One region of the Streptomyces sp. NPDC051684 genome, then DNA from elsewhere that is predicted to be linked to it. Evidence: riboswitches for the same ligand, from Rfam matches in the RefSeq annotation. Region 1 holds a riboswitch; the other holds the start of a gene.
The links. A riboswitch is a leader RNA that binds a small molecule or an ion and turns the genes downstream of it on or off. The one in region 1 is predicted to bind glycine.

Region 1 (15,637 bases):
CCCCGGCGTCACCTGGAGGTGCAACTGCACGGACGTGCACGCGGCTTCGGGCGCTATCGAGGAGGACGTGCAGGTCAGCCGCTCGACACCGGCGATGTCGAGCACGAAGTCCTCGCCGCGCGCGGCGGTGATCTGATCATTGAGCAGGGTGTAGCGGTCGACGTCCGACAGGTTCGCGGAGACCAGGTCGTCCGCCGCGAGCGTCGGCAGGATGCCGATCATCACAATGCCCGCGTCGACCTCGTTGGCCTTCCGGTGCGCATATCCGAGCCCCGTGCGCAGTTCCTCGGCGAGCTGGTCGAGAACGCGGCCGCCGAGCCGGTGCGGGGCAATGTTCACTTCGAGATTGAACATCGCGAGTTCGGTCTGGAAATCGCGGCTCGCGATGCGCTCCAGAACTTCCGCATTCATCATTCTCGGCAGCCCGTCGGGCCCGGCGAGATTCAGCTCTATCTCGAGACCCATGAGATTCTGCGGACGGTCGAAGCGCTTCTCTTCCAGCAGTCGCGCGAACCCCTCCAGGCACTCCTTGAGCTTCTCCCGATAGCGCCGCGGATCGGCAAGACCGACCGCGCCCGCAACGACCTTCTCCCCCATGGAAGCGTCCCTCCTCGCACGGGCGACCCGTTGATGCTCCGTCCCGGCCGCGTGTCACGGTGGATGATGCCCCGGCAAAGTGATCCGTAACGCCCCGCGCGCGCCCACGGAGCAGTACGCTCAAGCGTGGTTACCCGCGGGCACATTCCTCAGGCATGCGGCAGGCCGCAGATTCCGTCGTCCGCGGCCCTGGTGAAAAACGCCGACAAGAACGCGCCGACCGCTCGACCGAAAGACGCCGAGGTCACGCGTGGCGGCCCCGACGAAAATGGGGAGAACGCCCACAAAACCCCATGAGAAGCGCGCCCGAATAGCACCTTGCGTAATCCGGACGGCGTGCTAGCCGAAACACTCCGTGAACACGCATCGTATAAACTCCGCTGGCGAGACAGAGAGTTGGCGCCCGCGGCCCGGGTTCGGACCGGCCCCCCGCCCCCTCCGTCCCGTGTACCCCTGTGCACCCGCAGCAGACAGCGCCGTCCGCTCGTCCCGCACCGCCCTCGCATCACATGCCTGTCGAATGAGAGGCGACCCACCATGCCGCTGCACGTCCCACCGGCTCCCGCGCCCGCCCTGCGCAGCGTTCTCGCGGCCCTCGGTTCCCCCACCGCCGTCCGCGAGGCACGCACCCCGTCCCTGCGCGCCGCCCAGGGACCCGCCACCCCCGAACTCCCGCTGCCACTCCATGTGTTGGACCACATCACCGAGACCACCGGGCCGTCCAGGGCCCGCCTGACCGGCTGGCGTTTCCTGATCCGCTGCGGGGAGCGCGCGGTGGCCGCGGCCGACACCATGCTCACGCCGGACGGCTGGGCCTTCTCGCACTTCTTCGAGGGCCCCTACATCCGGTCCACCGAACGGGCCCTGCGCCAGGCGGAGTCGCTGCCGCAGGCCTATCAGCCGCGGCTGCTCTCGGTGCCCGAGCTCTACATGCTGACGCTGTGGCTGCACGGCGAGCGCACCGCCGACCCGGCGAGCGGCCAACCGGCGGCCGACGACATCCTCGTCCCGCTGGCCCCCGCGCCGCCCGGCATCGCCCCGCACCGCCCGCACCGGGTGGCCGAACTCCTGCCGGTCCTCACGCACCGACTGACGCCGGCCCCGGCCACCGCCGGCCTGCTCGCCTGAGCGACCGGGCCCGCCGACGGCCCCTGTCGCGCACTCCTGTGCCCCGCACCGTCCGCCGTCCGGTCGCGGGGCACACCCCTGCCCGAGCGGACTAGCCCGTACCGACCACTCCTAACCACCCGAAGGGAGAGTCGAGTTGGACTGAACCGTCCGCACGGGTGATGCGTCTGACACCCATAAGGACCGCTGCAAGGAAATCCCTGCGGATTGACGCCCACAGGGCAACACTGGGTTCCGGAACTCACGAAATCGGGGGGCGGCCATGAACAAGCCTTCAAGCCGCAGCACGACCGGCACCACCAGCACAGCAAGCACAGCCCACGTCATCGAGATCACTTCGCAGCGAAAGATCCCATCCATGTGCCAGCACCAGCCAGCCTGCCCGACAGCGGAATCCGAGGACAGGGAAGCCGCGCTCCCTGTGGCTCACCACCCCGAGCAGGGGTGGAGCCTCCTCTGCAACGGGGTCCTGCTCTTCGAGGACACCGGCGAGCTGCTGCCCAGTGGCAGGATCATCGCCCCGCACCGCCCACTGGGCACGGTGGTGACGGCGGCGTAGCAAGCGGCTGAGCGGGGCTGCGCGACCGACGGCCGCGCAGCCCCGAGTGGATCAGCCCTCGTAGGCGTCGAGCGGCGGGCAGGAACACACCAGGTTCCGGTCGCCGAACGCCTGGTCGATACGCCGCACCGGCGGCCAGTACTTGTCCGAAGCGACCACCCCGGCCGGGAAGACACCTTCTTCCCGGCTGTACGCGTGCTCCCACTCGCCGCCGAGCATCCCGGCGGTGTGCGGAGCGTTCCGCAGCGGGTTGTCGTCCGCCGGCCACTCGCCGGAGGCGACCCGCTCGACCTCGCCGCGAATCGCGATCATCGCGTCGCAGAAGCGGTCGAGCTCGTCGATGTCCTCGCTCTCGGTCGGCTCGATCATCAGCGTCCCGGCGACCGGGAACGACATGGTCGGCGCGTGGAACCCGTAGTCGATGAGCCGCTTGGCGATGTCGTCGATGCTCACGCCCGTCGCCTTGCTGATCGGGCGCAGGTCCACGATGCACTCGTGCGCGACGAGCCCGCCCGGACCGTTGTAGAGCACCGGGAAGTGCGGCTCGAGCCGCTTGGCGATGTAGTTCGCGGAGAGCACGGCCACCTGCGTGGCCCGCTTCAGCCCCTCGCCGCCCATGAGCCGCACGTACGCCCACGAGATCGGCAGGATTCCGGCGGAGCCCCACGGCGCGGCGGAGATCGGGCCGACGCCCGTCTCGGGGCCCGCGGCCGGCTGCAGCGGGTGGTTCGGCAGGTACGGCGCCAGGTGCTCGCGCACGCCGACCGGGCCGACGCCCGGACCGCCACCGCCGTGCGGGATGCAGAACGTCTTGTGCAGGTTCAGGTGCGAGACGTCGCCGCCGAAGCGACCCGGCTTGGCGAGGCCCACCAGCGCGTTGAGGTTGGCGCCGTCGACGTAGACCTGGCCGCCGGCGTCGTGCACGGCGGCGCAGATGTCGGCGACGTGCTCCTCGAAGACGCCGTGCGTCGACGGGTACGTGATCATCAGGACGGCGAGCTGCTCCGCGTGCTGCTCGATCTTGGCGCGCAGGTCCTCGATGTCGACCTCGCCGTCGTCGGCGGTCTTCACGACGACGACCTTCATACCGGCCATCACTGCGCTCGCGGCGTTGGTGCCGTGCGCGGAGGACGGGATGAGGCAGACGGTGCGCTGCTCGTCGCCGTTGGCCCGGTGGTAGCCGCGCACCGCGAGCAGACCGGCGAGTTCGCCCTGCGAGCCGGCGTTCGGCTGCAGCGACACCTTGTCGTAGCCGGTGACCTCGGCGAGCCGCTCCTCCAGCTCACGGATGAGCGTCAGGTAGCCCTGCGCCTGCTCGGCGGGGACGAAGGGGTGCAGCTGGCCGAACTCGGGCCAGGTGACCGGCTCCATCTCCGTCGTCGCGTTGAGCTTCATCGTGCAGGAGCCCAGCGGGATCATGCCGCGGTCCAGCGCATAGTCGCGGTCGGCGAGCGAGCGCAGGTAGCGCAGCATCGAGGTCTCGGAGCGGTACTGGTGGAAGACGGGGTGCGTCAGGTACTCGTCCTCGCGCAGCCGCCCGCCCGGCAGCGTGTCCTCGACCTCGGCGTCCAGCGCCTCGATGTCGGCCTCGACGTCGAACGCGCTCCACACGGCGCCCAGCTGGGCCCGCATGGTCGTCTCGTCGCAGGCGATCGAGACGTGATCGGCGTCCACGAGGTGCAGGTTGACGCCGCCCTCGCGCGCGGCGGAGACGACCCCGGCGGCCTTGCCGGGCACCCGCACGGTGAGGGTGTCGAAGTACGCGCCGTGCACGACCTCGACGCCGCCGGCGGTGAGCCCCGCGGCGAGCAGGGTGGCGTAGCGGTGGGTGCGCCGCGCGATGGACTTGAGGCCATCGGGCCCGTGGTACACGGCGTACATGCCGGCCATGACGGCGAGCAGCACCTGCGCGGTGCAGATGTTGCTGGTCGCCTTCTCGCGGCGGATGTGCTGCTCACGGGTCTGCAGGGCGAGGCGGTACGCCTTGTTGCCGTCGGCGTCGACGGAGACGCCCACCAGGCGGCCCGGCAGCGAGCGCGCGAACTTCTCGCGCACGGCCATGTATCCGGCGTGCGGACCACCGAAGCCCATCGGCACACCGAAGCGCTGCGTCGTACCGACGGCGATGTCCGCGCCGAGTTCGCCGGGCGAGGTCAGCAGCGTCAGAGCAAGAAGGTCAGCGGCGACGGTGACGATGGCGCCCAGCTCGTGCGCCTGGTCGATCACGGGCTTGATGTCCCGCACGACGCCGGAGGCGCCCGGGTACTGCACGAGCACTCCCACGACGCCGCGCTCGGCGACCTCGGCGGGGATGCCCTCGCTCAGGTCGGCGACGACGATCTCGACGCCGGTCGGCTCGGCGCGCGTCTCGATGACGGCGATGGTCTGCGGCAACGCGTCGGCGTCGACGACGTAGACGCCGTTCTTGACCTTGCCGACGCGGCGCGAGAGGGCCATCGCCTCGGCGGCGGCGGTGCCCTCGTCGAGCAGCGAGGAGCCCGAGGTGGGCAGGCCGGTCAGCTCGGCGACCATGGTCTGGAAGTTGAGCAGCGCCTCGAGGCGGCCCTGCGAGATCTCCGGCTGGTAGGGCGTGTACGCCGTGTACCAGGAGGGGTTCTCCATGACATTGCGCAGGATGACCGGCGGCGTGAACGTCCCGTAGTAGCCGAGGCCGATCATCGAGCCGAGCACCTGGTTGCGCTCTGCAAGGGACTTCAGCTCGGCGAGCACCTCGGCCTCGCTGCGGGCGTCCGGCAGATTCAGCGCCTCGGCGCTCTTGATCACATCGGGCACCGCGGCCGCGGTCAGCTCGTCCAGCGAGCCGTAGCCGACCTGCGCGAGCATCTTGGCCTGAGCGGCGTCATCGGGGCCGATGTGGCGCTGCTCGAAGGGGATTCCTCGCTCCAGCTGGGAGAGCGGAATACGGTTGGCGGTCATTGCGGAGGCCTCCTGGTCATTGCGACCTACGAGGGGCACCACGGCGCGGGTACCCGGACGGCCTCCCCCTCTGTCATCTCAACCTGAGAGCTTCACCGGCCCACCCCGCGAGAACACGGAACACACCGGCTTGCACCGTCGGTGAGAGCGGAAACCGTGCACCCCGCCCTGCTTTCCAGAGTGACCTCGTCCGTGCGGTACGTGGGCCTGAGAGATTCCGGGGAGGATTTGCTCCTTCGGCGCCTTCCGACGACTGTCGGAGGACTCTCCCGCACGGGGTCAGCAGCCGTTTCCCAGCCTACCAGCGGCTACTTGGCCGGAGCCCCCGAGTGGCCGCCTTCCGTAATGTGCTCTTTCGTAGTCCTTACAGACCAGTTGCGATCATCGCGATCAGTTGGAGGGCCCGTGCAGACCGATGTCGATCCGCGCAATCTGATCGGCCGCAAGGCGTTCGACCGCAACGGGGCCAAGATCGGCACCATCGACGAGGTGTACCTGGACGATGCCACGGGCGTCCCGGAGTGGGCCGCGATACGAACCGGCCTGTTCAGCCGCGACGCCTTCGTCCCGCTCGAGCCGAGCGAGTTCACGGACGGCACGCTGCACGTGCCCTTCGAGCGCTCCCTGATCAAGGACTCCCCCGACTTCGGCGTGGGCCGCCATCTCTCCCCGGAACAGGAACTCCAGCTCTACGACCACTACGGTCTGGACATCACGGCCCCTCAGTCGCCCGACGTCACGTTCGGCAAGATCGCGGGCGTGGAGGACGACCCGGCCTGATCCCCTTCGGCGCCTTCGGCGTCTTCGACCAGCGGCATCGGCTCCGCCGGCGCCAGCTCCGGATCATCGACCCGAAACGTCCGCACCCTCCCCGGCACCACCGCGTACGGCGTCTCGAACCGCACGGTCACCCGCCCGAGCCCGCTCCCCTGCACCCAGCCCGGCCCGAACTCGGCATGCCGCACATCGTGCCCGGCCAGCCACTTCCGCTCCACGGGCGTCGGCTCGGGCTCGGCCGCCTCCGCGGACTCGGCCGCGGCGCTCTCCCCCTCCAGCTCCTCGGCAGCGGCCTCCTCCGCGGCGGCGAACTGCGCGAACAGGTCCTCCTGCGTGAAGTCGGCGAGCCCACTGACCCCGACACCCAGCAACCGCACGCCGCCGGTCGTGTCCACGGACTCCAGCAGCCGCGCCGCGGCCTCCCGCACCACCCCCGGATCGTCCGTCGGTCCCCGCAGCGTCTCGGAGCGCGTCAGCGTCGAGAAGTCGTAGCGCCGCACCTTGAGCACCACGGTCCGGCCCGAGCGCTCGGCCGCTCTCAGCCGCTCCACGCACCGGCCGGCGAGTCTGCGCACCTCCATCCGGACCTGCACCCGGTCATGGATGTCCACGTCGTAGGTGTCCTCGACCGATACGGACTTGGAGTCCCGCTCGGCCACGACCGGCCGCTCGTCGCGGGCCAGCGCCATCTCGTACAGATGGCTGCCGTGCGCCTTCCCGAGGAGTCGCACCAGCTCGTCCTCGCCGGCCCCGGCGATCTCCTCCACGGTCTGGATCCCGGCCCGGCGCAGATGATCCGCCGTCGCGGGCCCGACCCCCGGCAGGATCCGCACGGACTGCGGCCCGAGCAGCGCGCGCTCGGTGCCGGGGCGTATCAGCACCAGCCCGTCCGGCTTGGCCTCCTCCGAACCGATCTTCGCCAGCATCTTTGACGCGGCGAGCCCCACGGACCCGGTCAGCCCGGTCACACGCCGGATGTCGGCCCGCAGCCGCCGCCCCACGGCCTCGGCCGAAGCGGCGTCCCAGGCCGCCTCACCGGCCTCCAGATCCACGAACGCCTCGTCCAGGCTCAGGGGCTCCACCAGCGGCGAGAGAGCGCCCAGGAGCCCCATCACCTGCTCGCTGATCGCCCGGTAGAGCCGGAAGCGCGGGACCAGATACGCGGCATGCGGGGCGAGCCTGCGCGCCTGCCCCATCGGCATCGCCGAGTGCACCCCGAACTTCCGCGCCTCGTACGACGCCGTGGCCACCACACCGCGCGGTCCGAGCCCGCCCACGACGACCGCTTTCCCGCGCAGGCTCGGCTTCGCCGCCTGCTCAGCAGAGGCGTAGAAGGCATCCATGTCGAGATGCAGGATCGTGGGCGCGGTTCTCACACCACCGATGCTGCCCTACGCCACTGACAACGCGGCCGTACGGACCTCACACGGCCCTGCCGCGCCGCCTCGCCAGCTCGTCCGTGGGGTTCGCCGGCACGATCGTCTCGCCGGTGTCCACACGCTCGCCGTGCAACTGCGAGAGCGCCGCCTCCACGTCCCGCCAGACCACGCCGACGGCGATCCCGAAGACGCCCTGGCCGCCCTGGAGCAGATCGTGGACCTCGTCCGGCGACGTGCACTCGTAGACCGTCGCGCCGTCGCTCATGAGCGTCATCCGCTCCAGGTCACGCAGACCGCTCTCGCGCAGGTGCTGCACGGCGGTCCGGATGTTCTGCAACGAGACACCCGTGTCCAGGAACCGCTTGACGACCTTGAGGACCACCACGTCCCGGAAGCTGTAGAGCCGCTGGGTCCCCGATCCGTACGCGGAACGCACGCTGGGTTCGACGAGGCCGGTCCTGGCCCAGTAGTCGAGCTGCCGGTAGGTGATGCCGGCCGCGGCGCATGCCGTCGGCCCCCGGTATCCGAGCTGCTCGGAAGCGGCCTCGCCGCTCTTCCCCGCCACCGCAGGCACGGCCTGCGGGCGCTGCGGAGTGTGATCGGCCGCGCTGCCGTGGAGGGGGTACCCCCTGCTCGAGCCCTGTCGAGAGCTCGGGGGAAGGTACGGACCGCCCGTCGCCGTACCGTCGCCGCTGCTTCTCACGCCGACCTCCTCATTGACCTGCCTTGTCGACGGTAGGCAGTCACAGGGGGTGCGTCAACGAACGCCACACTAGGCACGCCGAGTGATAATCACCCTAAGAGTGGTTTCCCGTGACCCACCGCCGGGAAAGGCTAGCCGAATGTCTTGAGGGCGCCGCCGACTCGGCGGCCGGACCCGGCCGCCGGACGAGCGGTCACTGACTGTTGGTGCCGAAGTCCTCGGGAGAGATCTGGTCGAGGAACTCGCGGAACTTCTCCACCTCGTCCTCCTGCTCGTCGGGGATGGCGATCCCCGCGTCGTCGAGTACCCCGTCACTGCCGAAGATCGGCGTACCGGTGCGCAGCGCCAGGGCTATGGCGTCGGACGGGCGGGCGCTGACCTCGACGCCACTGGCGAACACCAGTTCCGCGTAGAAGACGCCTTCGCGCAGGTCCGTGATGCGCACTTCCGTGAGCTCCTGGCCGACCGCTTCAAGGACATCCTTGAAAAGGTCGTGCGTCAGCGGACGCGCGGGCGCCATGCCCTGCTGGGCGAAGGCGATCGCGGTCGCCTCCCCCGGTCCGATCCAGATGGGGAGGTACCGGTCGCCTCCCACTTCACGCAGGAGCACGATCGGCTGGTTGGAGGGCATTTCGACCCGGACACCTACGACGTCGAGCTCGTTCACACAGCAACCCTAGGACGTGCCCGGCCGGTTTGGGTAGTCGGGCACCCACCGAGGACCGGGCCATCGGTGCTCACCCGCGCCCACGATCAGGGCAGACGCACCCCGAGGGCGGTCTGCACAAGTGCCGAGTGCAGTTTCACGGTGAGGCCGGCCAGCTCCTTGGCACGGGCCTCGGCATGCGCCCGCGTCTGCGGGTTGCGGTGCACCTTGAGCGGGGCCACCACCTGGTCCACGAGGCCCGCCTCCCGGTCCGCGGCGGCCCGCATGACCCGCAGGTGCCGCGGTCCGATCCCGAACCGGGCCAGCTCGCCGATGAGCTCGGCGACGGACACGGCGGAGGCGTCGTAGCCACCGTCGGGCAGGGGGGTGAGGAGCCCGTACGACTCCCATTCGTCGAGCTCGTGCTCCTCGACGCCCACGGCCGCCAGCAATTCGTCCCGGCCGACCCGCGCGGCCGTGGGCACGTCGGCGCCGTCCTCCGCGTCGCCGGGGCCTCCCGGCGCGGGCACGGTCAGGCTCTCGCCCGGCTCCAGGGCGTCGAGCTGCTCCTTGATGACCTTCAGCGGCAGGTAGTGGTCCCGCTGCATGCGCAGGACGTGGGCGAGCCGCTCGACGTCGTCCGGGCTGAACTTCCGGTACCCCGACGGCGTGCGCCGCGGCTCGACCAAGCCCTCGGACTCCAGGAACCTGATCTTGGAGATGGTGACTTCGGGAAACTCTTCTCGGAGCACGTTAAGTACGGTGCCGATGCTCATCAGCCGACTGTCCGTGGTGGCGGTGCCCCCGGGGGTACCGCCACTCGTCGTGTGCAGCATGGACCTTCCTGAAGGGTCGCGGACGGATCAGATACCACGCTGGCTCGCGTAGAACACCAGCCGGTACTTGCCGATCTGCACCTCGTCCCCGTTGTTCAGCGTCACCGAGTCGATGCGCTCACGGTTCACATACGTGCCGTTGAGGCTGCCGACGTCGGCGACGGTGAACGAGCCGTCCTGCAGGCGACGGAACTCCACGTGGCGGCGCGACACGGTCACGTCGTCCAGGAAGATGTCGCTCTGCGGGTGGCGCCCCGCGGTGGTCAGCTCGCCGTCCAGGAGGAAGCGGCTGCCCGAGTTCGGACCGCGCCGCACCACCAGGAGCGCCGAGCCCAGCGGCAGCGCGTCGACCGCCGCCTGCGCCTCGGGCGAGAGGGCCGGAAGCTGCGTCTGGCCCGTCGCCTCCGGGTCGTAGGACTCGAGGCCGGAGATGGAGATGGTGGACGTCGTCTCCGACGGCCCCTCCGGCGCCGCACCGCCACGCAGCGGCGCACCGCAGTTGGAGCAGAACCGGCTGTTCTCCGCGTTCCGGTTTCCGCACCTCGTACACACCAGGGCCGACATGCCGAACTCTCCACCCGTACTTGAGGTTGACGGTTCTCCGAAACCTATGCGGCCGGAACCGGAAGGGTCAACAGACGACGCGCCCTGTCCGCCCGAATTGTCTCCGGCGACCTGGTCCCGGAACAGCGGGCGCTCACCCACCTGGGTCTCGGGCACGTCTGACTGGCGCGACGCACGATGGCGGTTGTCCTCACGCGCGCTCTTGCCGAACAACTTCGCAAACAACTTCACGGGCGATTCCCCTTGACCGAAACAGACCCGCCCGTGGGGCAGGACGAACCCTGACTGCACACATCGGCGTACATCGCGTACATCATTGACACGGACACCCTCACAACGTCCGTATCCGCCAAACAGTTTCCACCACGCACACCACCCTTGCTGCGGCGACCCCCCGCAACGTCATGCCCTCGCACGGTATCCACCATGCACCCCCGGCTTCACTCCGAGGACGACCGAGCGTAATCAGGCCGTTGCGCGGATCGCAAGGCATCTACGACGATCTTGCTCGAGCGGCTCACGGCCACCGTGGCCTGCTCCTTCTCCAGCGTCTGCACCACACCCCCGGGGATGTTCAGGGCCGGCTCCAGGTCCTGCGGCTTGCCGATGACCTTGAACCGGTAGGGACGGCTGATCTCGTGTCCGTCCACGCTGATCCCCTTCCCGCCGCTGCCGTCCGTCAGATACGTGTTCGCCACGATGCGGACATTGTTCACCTGGATCGCCTCCGCGCCTGCGGCGCGCAGCTCCTGGACCGCGTCGAGCAGCATGTCCGCCTCCACGGCCCCCTTCGTGTCGGTGACGGTCATGGTGATCCCGGGGCCCTGCGCGGCCGTCGTGCCCGCCAGAATGCCGAGCTGCTTCTGCTTCTCGGCCGTCTGCTTGCGGGCCTCGTCGGCCTGGTCCGAACTGTTCTCCAGCTCGGTGCGCTGGTCCACGAGACCTTGCTTCTCATCCTCAAGACGCTGAGTTCGATCATCCAGTTCATCGAGGATGCGAACGAGATCTTCCTGACGCGCACCGCGCAGAGCGCTGTTGTCGCTGGTGGACCGCACCTGGATGGCGAGCCCGAGCCCCAGGACGAACAGCAGCACGGCCATGATGAGCTGGGCGCGCGACGCGCGCGGCGGCCACAGACCCTTCACGAGCCGCTGCCGCCCGGTCAGTTCGGGCTCCCGGACATCCGGCGCGACCGGCCCCGGTTCAACGGCCTCGGGCTCCGGCGCGGGCTCCCGCTCCGCCTCCGGCTCCGGATTCACCGTGTCGGGCTTCTTGGCCGGTACCTCGGGGGGCAGCTCGGCCGACAGCTCCTTGCGCAACTGCTCGGCCTGGCCGTCCGGTTGCACGCGCTTGCCGTTCTCGACGCTCTCAGTGTTCTCAGCGCTCTCGGCGTTCTCGTCGTTGCTCATCGGCCTCACGCCCGGAACACATGCCGCCGGATCGCGGCGGCGTTGGAGAAGATGCGGATGCCGAGCACCACGACGACACCGGTCGACAGCTGCGCGCCGACGCCCAACTTGTCGCCCAGGAAGACGATGAGCGCGGCCACGACGACGTTCGACAGGAACGAGACGACGAACACCTTGTCGTCGAAGATCCCGTCCAGCATGGCGCGCAGCGCGCCGAACACCGCGTCGAGCGCCGCGACGACGGCGATAGGAAGGTAAGGCTCAACGACCGCCGGAACCTCGGGCCGGACGAAAAGACCGACCACGACTCCCACGACGAGGCCCAGTACGGCGATCACGATGTGCCCTTCTGCTCTGCTCTCGGCTGTGCTGTACGTACGATCACGCTGGGTGCGGCAGGAAGCTTGATGTCGTCCTGGGCCGAAATACTGGTCCTGACCCCGAAGTTCTCCTGCAGCGCGTGCAGATAGAGACCGTCGGGGCTGTTCTGGAACCGCGTGCTCAGCCGTTGCCCATCCCCTACCGCGAGCACCGTGTACGGCGGCACCAGCGGCTTGTTGTCGACCAGTATCGCGTCACCCGCGGCCCTGATCGCGGACAGCGAGGTGAGGCGCTGCCCGTTGATGCTGATGGCCTCCGCACCGGACTGCCAGAGACCGTTCATGACGCGCTGCATGTCCCGGTCGCGCACGCGGCCGGTGTCGGAGAAGCCGTTGCTCTCGCGCGGCCCGCTCCCGTCGCCCGTGGTGGCCGACTTGGCGTCGTCGACGACGAGCTTCACGCCGGGGCCGTGCACGGCGACGGCGCCCGAGAGCACCCCCGCCAACTCCGCCTGCTCGCCACCGTGCTTCTTCAGCGCCTCGCGCTGCATCTCCCCCACGCGCCCGCGCAGCGAGTCGACCTGTCCCTCCAGTTCGTCGGCGGACTTGGTCTCCTGGTCGATGCGGTCGATGAGCTCCTCGCGCTCCTTGGCCACCACCGGCGCGGTGACGCGAGCCTGTGCCGCGCCCACCGTCACCACCAGCGCGGCGAGCACGAGTCCCGCGGCGAGCCCCAGCTTCGCCCGCAGCGTCTTCGGCAAACCGCTCTGCCCCAGCGCCTCTTTGCGCGCGGTGGCCTCCGCATACCCGTCGTCCAGGCTGTGATCCATGACGTTGGTCAGCAGCGACATGGAGGCGTCGGGGCGCGAGGGGCGCTCTGGGGTGCTCCGTTTGGGGGGCTGCTGCGGCATGCCGCACATCGTCGCACGTCGTGGGCACTACCACCCAACGACCCCACTGCCCTGCTGTCCGACGCCCGAAATGGGCGCCGGACAGCAGGTATCCGGGTCAACGGCCGGCGCTGTCCACCACGGCCGACCACTCGTCGAGCAGCTGTTGGGCGGAGGCGTCGTCCGGTCCTTCGGCCCACAGGTGGGTGACGGCCTCGGCCGGGTCGGGCAGCACCATCACCCAACGCCCATCGGCCTCCACGACCCGCACACCGTCGGTCGTGTCCACCGACCGCTCGCCCGCCTCCTCCACGACACGGCGCATGACGAGGCCCTTGACGGCCCACGGCGTCGCCAGATCCCGTTTGAGCACATGCGCCCGCGGAATCCGCGCGTCGATCTGGCTGAGGGTCAACTGCGTACGGGCGACGAGCCCGATGAGCCGCACAAAGGCCGCGGCCCCGTCGAACACGCTGCTGAACTCGGGAATGATGAACCCGGCCCGCCCGTCCCCACCGAAGATCGTCCCGTCCTCGCGCCCCACCCGCGTCAGGTCGTCGGGCGACGTGGTCGTCCACTCGACCTGCGTCCCGTGATACGCGGCGACCTGCTCGGCGATACGCGTGGTCGTCACGGGCAGCGCCACCCGCCCGCTCCTGCGCTCCGCGGCGACGAGATCGAGCATCACGAGCAACGCCCGGTCGTCCTCGACGATCCGCCCCTTCTCATCGACGAGCGAGAGCCGCTCCCCGACTGGATCGAACCGCACCCCGAACGCAGCCCGCGCCGAGGCCACGATCTCCCCGAGCCGTACGAGCCCGGACCTGCGGGCATCGGCGGTCTCGGTCGGCCGCGACTCATCGAGCCCCGGGTTGATCGTCAGGGAGTCGACACCGAGCCGCCCGAGAAGGCTGGGCAGCACGAGCCCGGCACTCCCGTTCGACGCGTCGACGACCACCTTCAGCCCGGCCTCCGCGACCCCCGTCGTATCGACGTTCCGCAGCAGCGATCCCGTGTACGAGTCGAAGACGCTCGACGGGAAGTGCAGATCACCGATCTCACCCGGGAACGCCCTGCGGTACTCCTGCCGCGCGTACACCCGGTCCAGCTTGCGCTGACTGCCCTGCGACAGATCGGCCCCACGCTCGTCGAAGAACATGATGTCGACGGAGTCCGGCACCCCGGGCGTCGTCCGGATCATGATCCCGCCGGCACCGCCCCGCGCCGTCTGCTGCCGCGCCACGGGCAGCGGCACATTCTCCAGGTCCCGTACGTCGATGGCGCTGGCCTGCAGCGCGGAGATGACGGCCCGCTTGAGCGCCCGCGCACCACGGGAGTGGTCACGCGCGGTCGTGACGGTAGACCCCTTCTTGAGCGTCGTCGCGTACGCCCCCGCGAGCCGCACGGCGAGCTCCGGCGTGATCTCGACGTTCAGGATCCCGGAGACACCCCTGGCCCCGAACAGATGGGCCTGCCCGCGTGACTCCCAGATCACCGACGTATTCACGAAGGCGCCGGCCTCGACCGTCTTGAACGGGTAGACCCGCACATTGCCCTGGACGATCGATTCCTCACCGACGAGGCACTCGTCGCCGATGACGGCGCCGTCCTCGATCCGCGCCGCCCGCATGATGTCGGTGTTCTTGCCGACCACGCAGCCCCGCAAATTGCAGTGCCGCCCGATGTAGACGTTGTCGTGCACGACAGCCTTGTGCAGGAAGGCACCGTTCTTCACGACGACGTTCGAGCCGACGACGGTGTGCTCCCGGATCTCCACGTCCGCTTCGACCTTGGCGTAGTCGCCGATGTAGAGCGGTCCGCGCAGCACGGCGTCCGGGTGCACCTCCGCACCTTCGGCCACCCACACACCCGGCGAGATCTCGAACCCGTCGAGCTCGACGTCGACCTTTCCTTCGAGGACGTCCGCCTGGGCCTTCACATAGCTCTCGTGTGTGCCGACGTCCTCCCAGTAGCCCTCGGCGACGTAGCCGTAGATGGGCTTGCCTTCCTTCATCAGCTGCGGGAAGACATCTCCGGACCAGTCCACTGACGTGTCGGCCTCGACGTAATCGAAGACCTCGGGCTCCATCACATAGATGCCCGTGTTCACCGTGTCCGAGAAGACCTGCCCCCAGGTCGGCTTCTCGAGGAAGCGCTCGACTTTTCCTTCCTCGTCGACGATGGTGATACCGAATTCCAGCGGATTGGGCACACGCGTCAGACAGACGGTGACGAGCGCGCCCTTCTCCTTGTGGAAATCGATGAGCTCGGTGAGGTCGAAATCGGTGAGTGCGTCACCCGAGATGACAAGGAAAGAGTCGTCCTTCAGCGCTTCCTCAGCGTTCTTCACGCTGCCGGCAGTGCCGAGTGGCTTCTCCTCGTTGGCGTAGGTGAGCTCCATCCCCAGCTCTTCACCGTCACCGAAATAGTTCCTGACGAGTGAAGCCAGGAACTGCACGGTGACCACGGTCTCGCTGAGCCCATGCCGCTTGAGCAGCCTGAGCACATGCTCCATGATCGGCCGGTTGGCCACAGGCAGGAGCGGCTTGGGCATACTCGAGGTCATGGGGCGAAGGCGTGTGCCTTCGCCTCCGGCCATCACGACGGCCTTCATGTCGGAAGCGTCCTCCTTGAAGAGACGACGGTCTAGCCGACTTCGCCCGCCCGGAATGGCCCGCACTCGTCACGGCGGGCCATCTGGCCTCTGCCAACGCGCAATGGCGAGCTCAATCGGCCATGGAGTCCGCCCGGACAAGCCGGCGGACTTGAACCACGTAGAGGATCCCTGCCCACCAGTACAGCGTCGTACCCCATCCAGCGAACGCCCATCCGAAAATAGCAGCGAGTTCGTGGATCCAACCCGTTCCGTCACTGAGAAGCAGCAAGGGGAAC
Region 2 (15,637 bases), on a different contig from region 1:
GGCGCCGATGACCAGGTCACGGAACACCCCTCCGCCCAGCGCGGTGACCTCCGCGAGCGCGGCGATCCCGAAGACGTCCCAGTTCTTGCGGACGGCCATCAGGGCGCCGGAGATCGCGAAGACAAAGATCCCGATGAGGTCGAGCCAATGCTGGACGGAGGGACTGAACAGTTCCTGAAGCACGCGACATTCTTACCTGTCGCGTGTGCGGGGGATCTACAGACTCGGCTTGCCCGTCGTGAACAGCCAGGTGTCGAACAGGTCGTCGAGCTGCTGCCCGGAGACCCGCTCGGCGAGGGCGATGAACTCGTCCGTGTTCGCGTTCGAGTAGCGGTGCAGGCGCGTCCACTGCGGGAGCAGCTTGAAGAACGCCTTGTCGCCGATGCGCTCGCGCAGCATCTGGAGCGTCATCGCGCCGCGCTGGTAGACGGCCGAGGCGAACATTGTGTCGCGCTGCGGGTCGCCGGGCTTGACCTGCCAGAACGTGGAGTTCGCGGGCCGCGAGTCGTAGCCCGCGAGGAAGGAGTCGTGGGCGGAGGCGCCGCCCTTGTGCTCGGTCCACAGCCACTGGGCGTACGTCGCGAACCCCTCGTTGAGCCAGATGTTCTTCCACTGCTCGACGGAGACCGAGTCACCGAACCACTGGTGGGCCAGCTCGTGCACGATCGTCGACTCGGAGCGGACGGCCGAGTAGATCGGCTTGGACTGGGTCTCCAGGGAGAACCCGGCCTGCGGCATGTCGTCGACGATCGCGCCGGTCTCCTCGAAGGGGTACGGGCCGAAGACCCGCGACCAGTAGTCGGTGGCCTCTGCGGTCACGGCGTAGACGTCGACGTTGTTGCTGTTGGCGAGGACCGGGTCGATGGCCACGTAGACGGGGATGCCGCCGGCCGTCTTTCCGGTCTTCACGTCGAACTTGCCGATGGTGGCGGTCGCGAGATACGTCGCCATGGGCTTGGTCTCGCGCCAGTGGTGGACGGTCCGCTTGCCCTTGTCGGTGTCGTACGTGTCGACGAGACGGCCGTTCGATACGCCGGTAAGACCCTTCGGAGCCTTGATCTTGATGTCGTACGTGGCCTTGTCCGACGGGTGGTCGCTGGACGGGAACCAGGTGGAGGCGGCGTTCGGCTCGCAGGCGACGAAGACGCCGTCCCCCGTCTTCATCCAGCCGTAGTCCGAGCCGAAGACGATGGGGCCGCTGAGGGGTTCGGGCACGCCGCCGTACGTGACGGTCGTGGTGAAGGTGTTGCCCTTGCGGATCGAGGCCCGGGGCGTGATGCGCAGTTCGTCGCCGCTGCGCGTGAAGTCGGCGCGTCTGCCGTTCACTTCGACCTTGGTGACGGTCAGCTTCTGCAGGTCGAGGTCGAAGGCGGAGAGGTTCTGGGTGGCGCGCGCGGTGAGGGTCGTGCGGCCGTCGAGGCGGTCGGTGTCGGGGTTGTAGTCGACGTCGAGGGCGTAGTGCCGGGCGTCGAAGCCGCCGTTGCCGAGCTGCGGGAAGTACGGGTCGCCGACGCCGTCGGAGCCGGGGGTGGGGGCGGGGGCGGCGGCTATCAGGCAGAAGGAGGCGGCGGCTACGGTGAGCGCGGCCAGGCGTGCCGAACGGGATAGTGCCATGGGGCGTCCCTTCGAGCGGGTTCCGGTGTAACGGACAGCGGAACTCTGCCGCGAGGGGGGTCGGCGTGTACATGACCCTTTCGGACCATACGCGGAACCGGCGTTACAGCCTCGGGGCTCCGCCCCGGACCCCGCTCCTCAAACGCCGGAGGGGCTCGATAGATCAAGCCCCTGCGGCGATTGAGCAGCGGGGTCCGGGGCGGAGCCCCGTGCGGTGCGGCTAAGCCGGCTTCTCGTCCTCCGGCGGAGCCACCGCCTTCGGGACCGTGATCACGTCGATCGCCTCCTTCGCGACGGCGAGGAGCTTCGTGTCCTGCGGCGCCTGGTCGGGGGCGTTCTCCGGGTGGTGGCAAGCCACCTGGTGGCCCGTGCCGAGCTGGAGCAGCGGCGGCTCCTTCGTCTTGCAGATCTCCGTCGCCTTCCAGCACCGCGTGTGGAAACGGCAGCCGGTGGGCGGGTCGATCGGCGAGGGGACGTCGCCGCGCAACAGGATGCGCTCGCTCTTGGCGCCGCGCCGCTTGGGGTCGGGCACCGGGACGGCCGAAAGCAGCGCCTTCGTGTACGGGTGCATCGGCGTCGTGTACAGGTCGTCGCGGTCCGCCAACTCGACGATCTTTCCGAGGTACATGACCGCGATCCGGTCGGAGACGTGCCGGATGACCGACAGGTCGTGCGCGATGATCACGTACGTGAGGCCGAGCTCGTCCTGGAGGTCGTCCAGGAGGTTGACCACCTGGGCCTGGATGGAGACGTCGAGCGCCGAGACCGGCTCGTCCGCCACCACGAGCTTCGGGCGCAGGGCCAACGCCCGTGCGATGCCGATGCGTTGACGCTGGCCGCCGGAGAACTCGTGCGGGTAGCGGTTGTAGTGCTCGGGGTTGAGGCCGACCTTCTCCAGGAGCTCCTGGACCGCCTTGCGCACACCGCCCTCCGGCTTGACGCCCTGGAGGCGGAAGGGCGTGCCGACGATCGTGCCGATGTTGTGGCGCGGGTTCAGCGAGGAGTACGGGTCCTGGAAGATCATCTGGACGTCGCGGCGCAGCGGGCGCATGCCACCGGTGCTCAGGTGGGTGATGTCCTGGCCCTCGAACTCGACGCGCCCGCGCGTGGGTTCGAGCAGCCGCGTGATCAGCCGGCCCATGGTCGACTTGCCGCAGCCGGACTCGCCCACGACGCCGAGCGTCTCACCGGCACGGACGTCGAAGGAGAGCCCGTCGACCGCCTGCACGGCGGCGACCTGCCGCTTCAGCAGGCCCTTGCGGATGGGGAAGTGCTTGACCAGGCCGTCGACCTTGAGCAGCGGCTCACCGACCGCCGGGTCCGGAGAGGTCGTCGCCTGCTCGGGGATCGTAGGGGGCGTCATCTCGGTGTCAGGTCCTTTGGCGTCCGTCACAGCTTCGGCGCAATCTCTTCGTTCCAGATCCGCTCGCGCTCCTCGCCCGACATGTGGCAGGCGGAGAAGTGTCCGGAGCCGACCTCCCGCAGTTCGGGGCGCTCGGTGCGCGTGACGTTGTCCTTGGGCACGTCCGCGTACGGGCAGCGCGGGTTGAAGGCGCAGCCGCTCGGCAGGTTGATGAGGCTCGGCGGGGAACCCTTGACCGGCGTGAGCCGCTCGCCCTGGTCCCGGTCGATGCGCGGCATCGAGCCCAGCAGGCCCCAGGTGTAAGGGTGTTGGGGTGTGGTGAAGACCTGCTCCGCCGTGCCGCGTTCGACGCAGCGGCCGCCGTACATGACCAGCAGCTCGTCGGCCATCTCCGCGACGACCCCGAGGTCGTGCGTGATCATGATGACGGCGGAGCCGAACTCCTTCTGCAGATCGCGGATCAGGTCGAGGATCTGCGCCTGCACGGTCACGTCGAGCGCGGTGGTCGGCTCGTCGGCGATGAGGAGTTCGGGGTTGTTGACCAGCGCCATCGCGATCATCGCGCGCTGTCGCATGCCGCCCGAGAACTCGTGCGGATAGGAGTCCACCCGCTTGTCCGGCTGGGGGATGCCGACCCGGTCGAGCATCTCGATCGCCCGCTTGCGCGCGACCTTCTTGTCCACGTTGTGGTGGACCCGGTAGGCCTCCACGATCTGCTTGCCGATCGTGTAGTACGGGTGCAGGGCCGACAGCGGATCCTGGAAGATCATCGCCATCTCGCGGCCGCGCAGCCGGCGCACCTTGTCCGTCGGGGAGGACAGCAGCTCCTCCCCGTCCAGCCAGATCTCACCGGAGACCTGCGCGCGGCGCTTGGAGTACTGGCCGACCGTGTGCAGGCCCATGATGCCGAGCGAGGTCACGGACTTGCCGGAGCCCGACTCGCCCACGATGCCGAGGGTCCGGCCCTTCTCCAGCGAGAAGTTCAGGCCGTCGACGGACTTCACGAGCCCGTCGTCGGTGGGGAAGTGGACCTTGAGGTCACGGACCTCGAGGAAGGCGGTCGACGGCCGGGAGTCGGCCGCGAACGGCTCGCCCACGACGGTCCCGGTGTTGCTCTGCTCGCTCATCCCAGCCTCACTCGGGGGTCGATCACGGCGTACATCATGTCGACGACGAGGTTCGCGATGGCGATGGCCAGCGACATGACCAGGGTGACCCCCAGGATCACCGGGAGGTCCTTCGCCTCGACGGCGTTGACGGCTTCGAAGCCGACGCCCTTCAGACCGAAGGTCGACTCCGTCAGGATGGCGCCGCCCATCAGCACGCCCAGGTCGAGACCGAAGACGGTGAGAATCGGCGTCATCGTGGAGCGCAGGGCGTGCCGGGTGATGACGGACCGTTCACCGAGGCCCTTGGAGCGGGCGGTGCGGATGTAGTCCTCGCCCATCACCTCGAGCATGGTGGCCCGGGTGAGGCGGGCGTACATCGCCGCCTGAAGGAAGGCCAGCGCGATCCAGGGCAGGATCAGTGTCTCGATCCAGGTACCGATGGACTGGTCGCTCGACAAGCTGTCGCTGATCTTGATGAGCCCCAGGCTGTGGACGAAGATGCCCATCATCACCATGCCGGTGAAGAAGATCGGCATGGAGACGCCGGAGAGCGCGGCGATCATCGCGCTGCGGTCCCAGATGGTGCCCCGCTTCAGCGCGGAGACGACACCCACGGCCACGCCGCCGACCAGCCACAGGACGCAGGCGCCCGCGGCGAGCGCCACGGTCACCGGCAGGGCGGAGGTGATGGTGTTCCAGACCGGCTCCTCCGTACGGAAGGAGTAGCCGAGGCACGGCGCGGGACAGTGGGTCACACTGCCGCCGGAGACATAGTCCCGGCCCATCGGGATCGCCCTGACGAAGTCCCAGAACTGCACCAGCAGCGGGTCGTTGAGCCCGAGCTTGACGCGGATGCCCGCAAGCTGCTCCGGCGATGTGGCCTTGCCCGCGAAGAGCGTGGCGACGTCCTGCCCGGACCACTTCGGCAGCAGGAAGAAGATGGCGAACGTCGTCAGAAGGACGATCAGCACCATCACAATGACGGCGCTCAGGCGCCGGATGAGGTAAGCAAGCACTGTGCGCGGCCCCTGGGGGCGGCCGGACCTCGGGTTACGGGGTCCGACCGCCTGCCGGGACCATCACCTGCCCTTCGGACTGGTGGGTGTCGGCTGGGATTTCAGCGAGTCGGTCGCTGCTACTTCGTCACGCCGAGCTTGGCGTAGTCGTAGCGGCCGCTCCAGGCGGGAGCCGAGTAGGCGTTCGTCAGACGCGGGCCGCGCCAGGTGATGTTGGCCTCGTAGATGAACGGCATCCAGTAGGCCTCGTCCAGGATCCGGTGACCCATGTCGGTGTAGATGCTCTTCGCCTCGGCCTTGTCGGTCGTCTTCAGCGCGTCGTCGAACATCTTGTCGATCTTCGGGTCGTCGATCTGCGACTCGTTGTAGTTGCCGGTCTTCTGGATGAAGCGGCTGTCCCACAGCGGCTGGCCGAAGCCCTGGCCGGTGTTGAAGTCCGGGCCCCAACCGCTCATCGTCATGCCGTAGCCGCGCTCCTTGACCTTCTTCAGGTCGCCGGAGATGGAGGAGGCGTCGGCACCGGAGAAGGTGTCGATGGTCAGCTTGATGCCGACCTTGCCGAGCTGCTCCTGCAGCGCCTCGGCGGCGTCCTCCTCACCGGGCTGGTCGCTGCGCGCGGTCAGCACGGTCGAGAAGCCGCTCGGCTTGCCGCACTTCTTCAGCGCGTCCTTGGCCTTGGCGACGTCCGGCTTGCCCTTGCGCTCCACCACGCCGTACGGGTCGTACGAGTCGTCGTGGCCCGGAACCGCCTTCGGGAAGGGGTTGTTGGCGATCTTGCCGGCCGCGACCTCGCCACCACGCGTCTGCTGCAGGCTCTTGAAGTCGGTGGCGTAGAAGACGGCCTTGCGGCAGTCGACGTTGTCCATCGGCTTGGTCGTGGTGACCAGGGCCACGTAACGGACGAACGGCGTCTGCATGTTGTCGACGTCGGCCCGGTTGTCCGTCACGGCGGTGGTCCGGCCGGACTGGGTCATGCCGGTGCCGTTGAGGTCGACGTCGTACTCGCCGGCCATCAGGTTCTTGTCGTTCTCTTCGAGGTTCTTGTTGATCGCGACCGTGATCTTGTCCGGCAGCGCGGGGTTGTTCGGGTCCGAGGCCTTCTTCCACGCCTTGTTGCGGACCAGCACGATCGACTTGTTCGCCTTGTGCGACTGAACCTTGTACGGACCGTTGGCCAGCGGCTTGGTCGTGTACTTCTCCCGAGTGTCCGCCGACTGCTTCACGGCGGAGCCGGACGGCATGGCGAGCATCTGCTCGAAGTCGCTGTTGGGCTGCGGCAGATGGAAGACGATGGTGCTGTCGTCGGGCGTGTCGATGGCCTTAAGGCCGAGCTTGTCCTTGGACTTGTCCTTGTACGGGCCCTTGTACTCGCCCTTGGGGTCGAGCGCCTGCTTCAGGTACACCGGACCGCCGGTGATGACGTCGTCGGCCCAGATGCGCTCGATGCCGTACTTGATGTCCTTGGAGGTCAGCTTCGAGCCGTCCTCCCACGTGAGCCCGTCCCGCAGCTTGTACGTGTAGGTCTTGCCGTCGTCGGAGACCTCGGCCATGCCCTTCGCCATGTCGGGGACCAGCGCGTTGCCCGCGGCGCCCGGCTTGGTGTCGTACGTCACCAGCGTGCGGTTGTAGAACCGCATGAAGTCCCACGCCATGCCGAAGTAGGCGCGCTGCGGGTCGAAGCTGTCCAGGTCCTGCTTGGCGACCATGCGGAGCGTGCCGCCCTTTGTGGTCGACTTGTTGGCGATCTTGCCTATGGCGGCGTTGTAGCCGGCGCCCTTCGACTCGTTGTCGCTGTCGTCGCCACCGCCGCAGGCGGTGACGGTGAGCGCCGACGCGGCCACGAGGGCAGCGGCGGCCATCATCCGTCGACTCTGGAAACCTTTGGGCATTCTTCTCGCATCCTCCGGGATTCGCGGTCCTCGACCTTGCGGCCGCAGGGCCATGGGGGACCTACAGGGAGTGCTCCTGACGGGACGGCAGGGGCAGTGGACTGGGTCTATCGGGTGCCCTTGGGGTCGAGCGCGTCGCGCAGGCCGTCCCCGAAGAGGTTGAAGGCCAGCACGGTGATGAAGATCGCCACGCCAGGGAAGACCATGAACATCGGGTCGTGCTCGTACGTGCCGAGCGCGTCCCGCAGCATGCCGCCCCACGAGGCGGTCGGCGGCCGGACACCGGCGCCGAGGAAGCTGAGCGCCGCCTCCGTAAGGATGTTGGTGGGGATCATCAGCGTGGTGTAGACGGTGATGGGCGCCACCAGGTTCGGCAGCAGCTCGCGGAAGAGGATGTGCCGGGGTCCGCCGCCGAGGCTGCGGGCCGCCTCCACGTACTCGCGCTCGCGCAGCGAGAGCGTCTGACCGCGCACGATCCGGCCGATGTACGGCCAGCCGAAGAAGCCGATCACCATGATCAGGATCATGATGCGCACGCCGCTGCCGGTGAGACCGAGCAGGTCGTTGGGGAGGACGGAGACCAGGGAGATGATGAAGAGAAGCTGCGGGAAGGAGAGCAGCACGTCCATCACGCGGCTGATCACCGCGTCCGCCCAGCCGCCGAAGTAGCCGGCGATGATGCCGAAGAGGGTGCCGAGCACGACGGCGACGACCGCGGCGAGAACGGCGACCAGCATCGAGACGCGGGTGCCGTAGACGATGCGGCTGAAGATGTCGCGGCCCTTGTTGGGCTCCACGCCGAAGAGGTGCTCGGCGCTGACGCCGCCCAGGGCGCCCTTGGGCAGGTTCGTCAGCTCGTCCAGCTTGTCCTGGTGGAACTCGTTCGGCGGGTGGCCGAGCAGGCTGACGATGAGCGGGGCGAAGACCGCGACCAGGACGAGGAGCACGACAACGATGCCACCGCCGAGGGCGACCTTGTCGCGCCTGAGCCGACTCCAGGCGATCTGCTTGAGCGACCGGCCCTCGACCTTGCGGCCTCCGTCTCCCTTGGCAGGCTCGACCGGGGCGCTCGGTTCCGCTTCTGCGCTCGCGTCGTGCAATGGTGCCGTCATCGTGGCAGGGACCCCTCTCAACCGGCGGTGACCGGCCCGCACTTGCCGCTGTGGCGGCGTGGTTCAGTCCGTCGTACACAGAGGCGAAGCCCCCTTGGAGCGGGAGTCTTCAACCTGGGCGCGATCTGTTGCCAGACTTGACGGCGAAAGGATGCCTAAACGTGATGCAGGCTGGGGTGTTCCGTTATCCGGACTGCCGTGAACGGGGGGCGGACGGTGGGCAGTTGGTGTGCAAGTGGGCGAACCCCACCCTTGACCGGGTGAGTTGGGACGTAAACGGCCAATCGCCGGACGGGCTGGAACTTTCCAGCCCGTCCGGCGATTGAGGACAATCTTTTAGAACGTCGCGCCGTACGGCGGCGGATACCCGTACCCACCCCCGGCGGGAGCCGCATGGGCCTCGCGGTCGTAGAACGGCCGCGCGTTCGACCGGAGCCACATGGCAATGGGGTCGTACTCGTCCGACATCGCGACCGTGGACACCGGAAGGCCCTCGGGGACCGCCGGGATGGACTGCTGCATCATCGCCCGGACCGCGTCCACGGACGCCGGGGACGTGTCGTAGACGTCCAGACCGATGGCGAGATAGGGCGCACCCAGCGTGGGCTGGACCCAGGCACGGCGCAGGGAGCGGATCGCCGTCGTGCGATGCGCGTTCTGCGTCAGGGTCGCGTAGAACTGCGGGATCTCGATCGTCGGCTCGGAGAGCCTCAACGGGCCCGCCGGCTGCCGGTCCAGGCCGCCCGCGATCCGGCGCAGATCGAGCCACGGGATGCCGACGCCGCCGCCCGGCGCGTGCGGATTCAACCAGAGCCCGTAGTGGTCCGGGTAGAGCGTGCGCGCCGCGTCGACCCCGCTCACCACCTCGTACGCCCGCGACCAGCCGGACGCGGAGAGCTCCTGGGCGGAGGTGACGCAGGGGGCGTACGAGAAGCCGTCCACCTCCATGTTCCCGAACTGGGCGTCAGGGGACCCGGCCTGGCCGTGCCAGAGCAGCATCCAGACCTGCCCGGCCGCGGGGTCGGCGAGGGCCTTGAGGAGCGCCTCGTACGCGTCGTAGCGTCCCGGCGTCACCTGGCGCAGCATGTGCTCGACCTGTCCGGCCGCGGCCGTGCCCGACGCACTCACCCGTAACCGCCCCTTCGGCTTTTCAAAGACGTCCGTGTCCCACGTGGCCGGAAAGCGAAGCGCCGACCGGTCACGTCATGAAACCAGCTTAAGCGGCGATACTGACACCGACTTGACGGACGCCGTCACCCTTCTCGTACGTAGAACGGCCGTACGTGTGTACGCAGCCAGTCCGCGACCGGGTCCTGCGTCACGTCCAGGAACACCAGGTTGACGGCCCAGGGCACCGGCGCACGGCCCAGCGCCCGCCCCAGCGCGTCCAGCGGAAGGTCCCCCGCACCGCTCGGGGCGCTCACCGCCTGCGACAGCTCCACGCCGATGAACAGGGACGGCTCCGCGTCCTCCACGGTCGCGAGGCAGCGCCGCGCGCTCAGCACCGTGCCGAGCCCCTCGAACTCCTCGCGCACCGCGGCCAGGAAATCCATCGGGTCGATCTGCCAGTCGGGCTCGCTCAGCACCACACGGCCGCCCGTCGCCGGCCCGTCCAGCGGCGTGCGGCCGCTGCGGGCCAGCTCGGCGACGGCCGGCGGCGGCAGCGGCACGCCGACCGTGCCGTCCGGGTTCACGGCGATGCCGACCTGCGGCGGCAGCCCGCGCGCGAACTCCACGGCCGGGGCCACCGTGCAGTCCATCCGGCCACCGGTGACCGCCATGAACTGCTGCTCCGAGCTGAACACGGGGACGAAGGCCTGGCCCCCGATCTCCAGGCTCGGCAGGTCGAGGTCCCGGCTGGCGTTCGAGCCGCCGCGGGGCAGCGGGATCCACACGTGGCTGCGGCCGAGGACCTCGACTATTCGGCCACCCGCCGAACTCCCCGCCTCCTGGCCGAGGGCCGCGGCGAGGACCTCCTCCAACTCGTTGACGGGCCAGCCCTTCGCGGGGTGGCCGTAGCCGCCCTCGTGCCCCTGGGCATGACCGTGACCCGGCTCCGGGGTGCCTGGGAACTCCATGACTGCCATCAACCTCTGCTGTTCTGCCGCGCTGCTGTGCCCGCCGACCTTAACTCGTACACACAAAGGGACACGGTGCGGTTCCCTCCGCTTGCCCCGGGGTCGGGGTCAGTCGCCGAACGTGATCCCGCCCAGCGCCTCCATCGCCGCCCGGTCGAGCAGCACCGCCGACTCCATCCCGGCCGGCAGCTTCCCCCGCTCCGTCGAGCTGACGAGCGCGCCCACCGCTCTGCGGTGCCGCGCGAAGGCGTACCGGGACACCCCCCGGCCGCGGTCCCGCTGCCCCTCAAGAGCCGTGTCCGCCGGGACGTCGAGCAGCATCAGGTGGACGGCGACCCCGCGCCGCCGCGCCGTACGGATCACCCAGCGGCGCACCCACGCCTGCGTCCCGCAGTCGTGCACGACGACGCTCACGCCCGAGCGCATCGCCCGGCGCAGCCCCACATAGTGCGCGATGCGGACCAGCGGCCGGTACAGCGCGTACGGCAGGTACCGCGGCATGCGCGCGGCCCAGCGCTCACGCGTGTCCTGCGAGTCGATCCGGATCTCCTTCACGGCCCGCCGCATCAGCGTCGACTTGCCGCTGCCGGGCAGTCCGGAGAGCACGACGAGGTCGCCCGCCGCGAAGGCGAGCCGGCGCGGCGTGTGACCCCGGCGGCCGCGCAGGTCCCGCACCGAGCGCTGACGGGGGATCCGCACCCCCGCCACCACCGATGCCGAAGCCGACACCGCATAAGCCCCCGCCACTGCCCGCCCGTCACCCACCACCGCCCTTGCAACGAGGGCCCTGCGGGCCCACCCCTCCTTTTCTTGCACCGTGATCGTCCTCCCCGTTCCGGTCACGTCACCCTTGCCCCTCAAGTGTAAAGAGAAGGTAATGCCTCTCAAGGGGTTTCCCTGTCGGGCGGGCATGCAATGATGTGCCCGCAACTGCATACCGGCCGCTTGAATCCGCGCGGGAGAGTTCCGGGTACCCACGAGTGCCCGGACGCCGAAGGAGCAAGTTCCTCCCTTGAATCTCTCAGGCCCCGTACCGCGCGGGCGAGGCAGATCTGAAAAGTGGGGCGCCTTTGTGACACGGCGCCCCCACCCAAGGTGCAAGCCCCCTCGGGGCGAACCTCTCAGGTTCCGATGACAGATGGGGAGGACGTCTCGCGCGCGATCCGAGACTCCGCCATCGCCGTCATGCCACCGGGAGCACACCAGCCATGACCCGCACCACCGCACTCGACGCCCTGCACCGTTCGCTGGGCGCGACGATGACCGACTTCGCCGGCTGGGACATGCCGCTGCGCTACGGCAGCGAGCGCGACGAGCACAACGCCGTGCGCACCGCGGCCGGCCTCTTCGACCTCTCCCACATGGGCGAGATCACGGTGTCGGGCCCGCAGGCCGTCGACCTCCTCAACCACGCGCTCGTGGGCAACATCGGTTCCGTGGGCCTCGGCCGCGCCCGCTACACGATGATCTGCCGCGCGGACGGCGGCATCCTCGACGACCTGATCGTCTACCGCCTCGGCGAGACCGAGTACATGGTGGTCGCGAACGCGGGCAACGCGCAGGTCGTCCTCGACGCCCTCACCGAGCGCGCCGCAGGCTTCGACGCCGAGGTCCGCGACGACCACGACGCGTACGCGCTGCTCGCCGTGCAGGGCCCGAACTCCGCGGCGATCGTGAAGTCCGTCACGGACGCGGACCTGGACGGCCTCAAGTACTACGCGGGGCTGCCCGGCACCGTCGCCGGCGTGCAGGCGCTCATCGCGCGCACCGGCTACACCGGCGAGGACGGCTTCGAGCTGTTCGTCTCCCCCGCCGACGCCGAGAAGCTGTGGCAGGCACTGACCGAGGCGGGCGCCGAGTACGGCCTGATCCCCTGCGGCCTGTCCTGCCGGGACACGCTGCGCCTGGAGGCGGGCATGCCGCTGTACGGGCACGAGCTGTCGACGTCCCTCACCCCCTTCGACGCCGGTCTCGGCCGGGTCGTGAAGTTCGAGAAGAAGTCGCCGAACGAGCACAGCGACGACTTCGTGGGCCGCGAGGCGCTGGTCTCCGCCGCCGAGCGCGCCGAGGCCAACCCGCCCCGCAAGCTCGTCGGCCTGATCGCCGAGGGCCGCCGCGTCCCGCGCGCCGGGATGTCGGTCGTCGTCGACGGCACGGTGATCGGCGAGGTCACCTCCGGCGCCCCGTCCCCGACGCTCGGCAAGCCGATCGCGATGGCGTACGTGGACGCCGCGCACGCGGAGCCGGGCACGGCGGGCGTCGGTGTCGACATCCGCGGCACGCACGAGCCGTACGAGGTCGTGGCCCTGCCGTTCTACAAGCGCCAGAAGTAGGCCCCCGCACTCCCCCGCAGCCCCGCCGTCACCAGCACCTTCCCGCGTACAGGAGAATTCCCATCATGAGCAACCCCCAGCAGCTGCGTTACAGCAAGGAGCACGAGTGGCTCTCCGCCGTCGAGGACGGCGTCGCCACGATCGGCATCACGGAGCACGCCGCGAACGCGCTCGGTGACATCGTGTTCGTCCAGCTTCCCGAGGTCGGCGACACCACCACCGCCGGTGAGACCTGCGGTGAGCTGGAGTCCACGAAGTCAGTCTCCGACCTGTACTCCCCCGTCAACGGCGAGGTCACCGAGATCAACCAGGACGTCGTCGACGACCCGGCCCTGGTCAACTCGGCCCCGTTCGAGGGCGGCTGGCTGTTCAAGGTCCGGCTGGCCGACGAGCCGAAGGACCTGCTCTCCGCCGACGAGTACACCGAGTTCTCCGGGAGCTGACCCGCACCATGACTGAGAAGTCCGTCCTGAACGAATCCCTGCACGAGCTCGACCCCGAGGTCGCCGTCGCGGTCGACGCCGAGCTGAAGCGCCAGCAGTCGACCCTCGAAATGATCGCGTCGGAGAACTTCGCCCCGGCCGCCGTCATGGAGGCCCAGGGCTCGGTCCTCACCAACAAGTACGCGGAGGGCTACCCCGGCCGCCGCTACTACGGCGGCTGCGAGCACGTCGACGTCACCGAGCAGATCGCGATCGACCGCGTGAAGGCGCTGTTCGGCGCCGAGTACGCGAACGTGCAGCCGCACTCCGGCGCCTCCGCGAACCAGGCCGCACTCTTCGCCATCGCCAAGCCGGGCGACACCATCCTCGGCCTGGACCTGGCGCACGGCGGCCACCTCACGCACGGCATGCGCCTGAACTTCTCCGGCAAGCAGTTCAACGTGGTCCCTTACCACGTCGACGACGCCGGCCTGGTCGACATGGCCGAGGTCGAGCGGCTCGCCAAGGAGCACCGCCCCAAGGTGATCATCGCCGGCTGGTCCGCGTACCCGCGCCAGCTGGACTTCGCCGAGTTCCGTCGCATCGCCGACGAGGTCGAGGCGTACCTCTGGGTCGACATGGCGCACTTCGCGGGCCTCGTGGCCGCGGGCCTGCACCCCAACCCGGTCCCGCACGCCGACGTCGTCACGTCCACGACGCACAAGACGCTCGGCGGCCCGCGCGGCGGCATCATCCTGTCGCGTGACACGGCCTTCGCGAAGAAGCTGAACTCGGCGGTCTTCCCGGGCTTCCAGGGCGGCCCCCTGGAGCACGTGATCGCGGCCAAGGCCGTCTCCTTCAAGGTCGCGGCCTCGGAGGACTTCAAGGAGCGCCAGGCCCGCACGATCGAGGGCGCGCAGCTCCTCGCCGAGCGCCTGACGACCCCGGAGTCCCGCGCGGCGGGCGTCAACGTGCTGTCCGGCGGCACCGACGTGCACCTGGTCCTCGTCGACCTGCGCGACTCGGAGCTCGACGGCCAGCAGGCCGAGGACCGCCTCCACGAGGTCGGCATCACGGTCAACCGCAACGCGGTCCCGAACGACCCGCGCCCGCCGATGGTCACCTCCGGCCTGCGGATCGGCACGCCTGCCCTCGCCACCCGCGGCTTCCAGGCCGAGGACTTCCGCGAGGTCGCCGACGTGATCGCGCTCGCGCTCCAGCCGTCGTACGACGCCGAGGCGCTCAAGGCCCGGGTGACCGCTCTGGCCGACAAGCACCCGCTGTACCCCGGCCTGAAGTAATTCGGCCCGGATTACGTACCCTTTCGTAGGTACGTCCTGTCGGGGCACCCGCACACTGGAATCAGCAGATGTCAGTGGGCGCGGTGCCCCGGCCGCGTCCACCGCACCACTCGCTTGCCCGGCAGACAACGGCGTCTACCACCACCATTGGAGTCCCACCGTGGCCATCTCGGTCTTCGACCTGTTCTCGATCGGCATCGGCCCGTCCAGCTCGCACACGGTCGGCCCGATGCGCGCGGCCCGCATGTTCGCGCGGCGCCTCAAGAACGAGGGCCTGCTGGCCCACACCGCCTCGGTCCACGCCGAGCTGTACGGCTCCCTCGGCGCGACCGGACACGGACACGGCACCCCCAAGGCGGTGCTGCTCGGCCTCGAAGGCGACTCCCCGCGCACCGTCGACGTGGAGAAGGCCGACGAACGCGTCGAGACGATCAAGGAAAAAGGTCTCCTCAACCTGCTCGGCGCGCACGAGATCGCCTTCTCCTACGACGACGACCTCGTCCTGCACCGCCGCAAGGCCCTCCCGTACCACGCGAACGGCATGACGCTGTGGGCGTACGACGCCGATCGCAAGGAGCTGCTCACCAAGACGTACTACTCGGTGGGCGGCGGCTTCGTCGTCGACGAGGACGCGGTCGAGGGCGAGAACCCGATCGTCCCCGACGACACCTCCCTCAAGTACCCCTTCCGCACCGGCGACGAGCTGCTCCGCCTCACGCAGGAGACCGGCCTGTCCATCCCGGCGCTGATGCTGGAGAACGAGAAGGCGTGGCGCACGGAGGACGAGATCCGCTCCGGGCTCCTCGACATCTGGCGGGTCATGCAGGCCTGCGTCTCCCGCGGCATGTCCCACGAGGGCATCCTGCCCGGCGGCCTCAAGGTCCGCCGCCGCGCGGCGAGTTCGGCCCGCAAGCTGCGCGCCGAGGGCGACCCCGTGGCCCACGCCATGGAGTGGATCACCCTCTACGCGATGGCGGTCAACGAGGAGAACGCGGCCGGCGGCCGGGTGGTGACCGCCCCGACGAACGGCGCGGCCGGCATCATCCCCGCGGTCCTGCACTACTACGTGAACTTCGTGCCCGGCGCCGACGAGGACGGCGTGATCCGCCTCCTGCTCACGGCGGGCGCCATCGGCATGCTCTTCAAGGAGAACGCCTCCATCTCCGGCGCCGAGGTCGGCTGCCAGGGCGAGGTCGGCTCCGCCTGCTCGATGGCGGCGGGCGCGCTCGCCGAGGCCCTCGGCGGCTCCCCCGAGCAGGTCGAGAACGCGGCCGAGATCGGCATGGAGCACAACCTCGGCCTCACCTGCGACCCGGTCGGCGGCCTCGTCCAGATCCCGTGCATCGAGCGCAACGGCATGGCGGCGGTCAAGGCCGTCACCGCCGCGAAGATGGCGCTGC

Region 2: linked by a shared signal. The riboswitch ahead of gcvT (glycine cleavage system aminomethyltransferase GcvT) and the one ahead of gcvP (aminomethyl-transferring glycine dehydrogenase) in region 1 are both predicted to bind glycine.

Annotation. Positions count from the first base shown of each region.
Region 1 is NZ_JBITCS010000041.1:682-16,318, reverse strand. Features, by position in the region: gene ACIA8D_RS34940 (glutamate-cysteine ligase family protein) at 1-597, opposite strand, end outside; gene ACIA8D_RS34935 (hypothetical protein) at 1,135-1,725, shown strand; gene ACIA8D_RS34930 (DUF5999 family protein) at 2,084-2,284, shown strand; gene gcvP (aminomethyl-transferring glycine dehydrogenase) at 2,336-5,221, opposite strand; glycine riboswitch at 5,407-5,503, opposite strand; gene ACIA8D_RS34920 (PRC-barrel domain-containing protein) at 5,627-6,001, shown strand; gene ACIA8D_RS34915 (DNA polymerase IV) at 5,944-7,374, opposite strand; gene ACIA8D_RS34910 (MerR family transcriptional regulator) at 7,421-8,080, opposite strand; gene ACIA8D_RS34905 (bifunctional nuclease family protein) at 8,274-8,747, opposite strand; gene ACIA8D_RS34900 (MerR family transcriptional regulator) at 8,834-9,562, opposite strand; gene ACIA8D_RS34895 (FHA domain-containing protein) at 9,590-10,483, opposite strand; gene ACIA8D_RS34890 (DUF881 domain-containing protein) at 10,567-11,535, opposite strand; gene ACIA8D_RS34885 (small basic family protein) at 11,541-11,873, opposite strand; gene ACIA8D_RS34880 (DUF881 domain-containing protein) at 11,870-12,775, opposite strand; gene ACIA8D_RS34875 (sugar phosphate nucleotidyltransferase) at 12,864-15,359, opposite strand; gene ACIA8D_RS34870 (CDP-alcohol phosphatidyltransferase family protein) at 15,472-15,637, opposite strand, start outside.
Region 2 is NZ_JBITCS010000002.1:38,310-53,946, reverse strand. Features, by position in the region: gene ACIA8D_RS02740 (trimeric intracellular cation channel family protein) at 1-183, opposite strand, end outside; gene ACIA8D_RS02735 (M1 family metallopeptidase) at 217-1,614, opposite strand; gene ACIA8D_RS02730 (ABC transporter ATP-binding protein) at 1,835-2,977, opposite strand; gene ACIA8D_RS02725 (ABC transporter ATP-binding protein) at 3,004-4,104, opposite strand; gene ACIA8D_RS02720 (ABC transporter permease) at 4,101-5,102, opposite strand; gene ACIA8D_RS02715 (ABC transporter substrate-binding protein) at 5,222-6,964, opposite strand; gene ACIA8D_RS02710 (ABC transporter permease) at 7,099-8,103, opposite strand; gene ACIA8D_RS02705 (enhanced serine sensitivity protein SseB C-terminal domain-containing protein) at 8,440-9,231, opposite strand; gene ACIA8D_RS02700 (enhanced serine sensitivity protein SseB) at 9,357-10,181, opposite strand; gene ACIA8D_RS02695 (AAA family ATPase) at 10,290-10,889, opposite strand; glycine riboswitch at 11,128-11,227, shown strand; gene gcvT (glycine cleavage system aminomethyltransferase GcvT) at 11,390-12,514, shown strand; gene gcvH (glycine cleavage system protein GcvH) at 12,580-12,957, shown strand; gene glyA (serine hydroxymethyltransferase) at 12,966-14,237, shown strand; gene ACIA8D_RS02675 (L-serine ammonia-lyase) at 14,398-15,637, shown strand, end outside.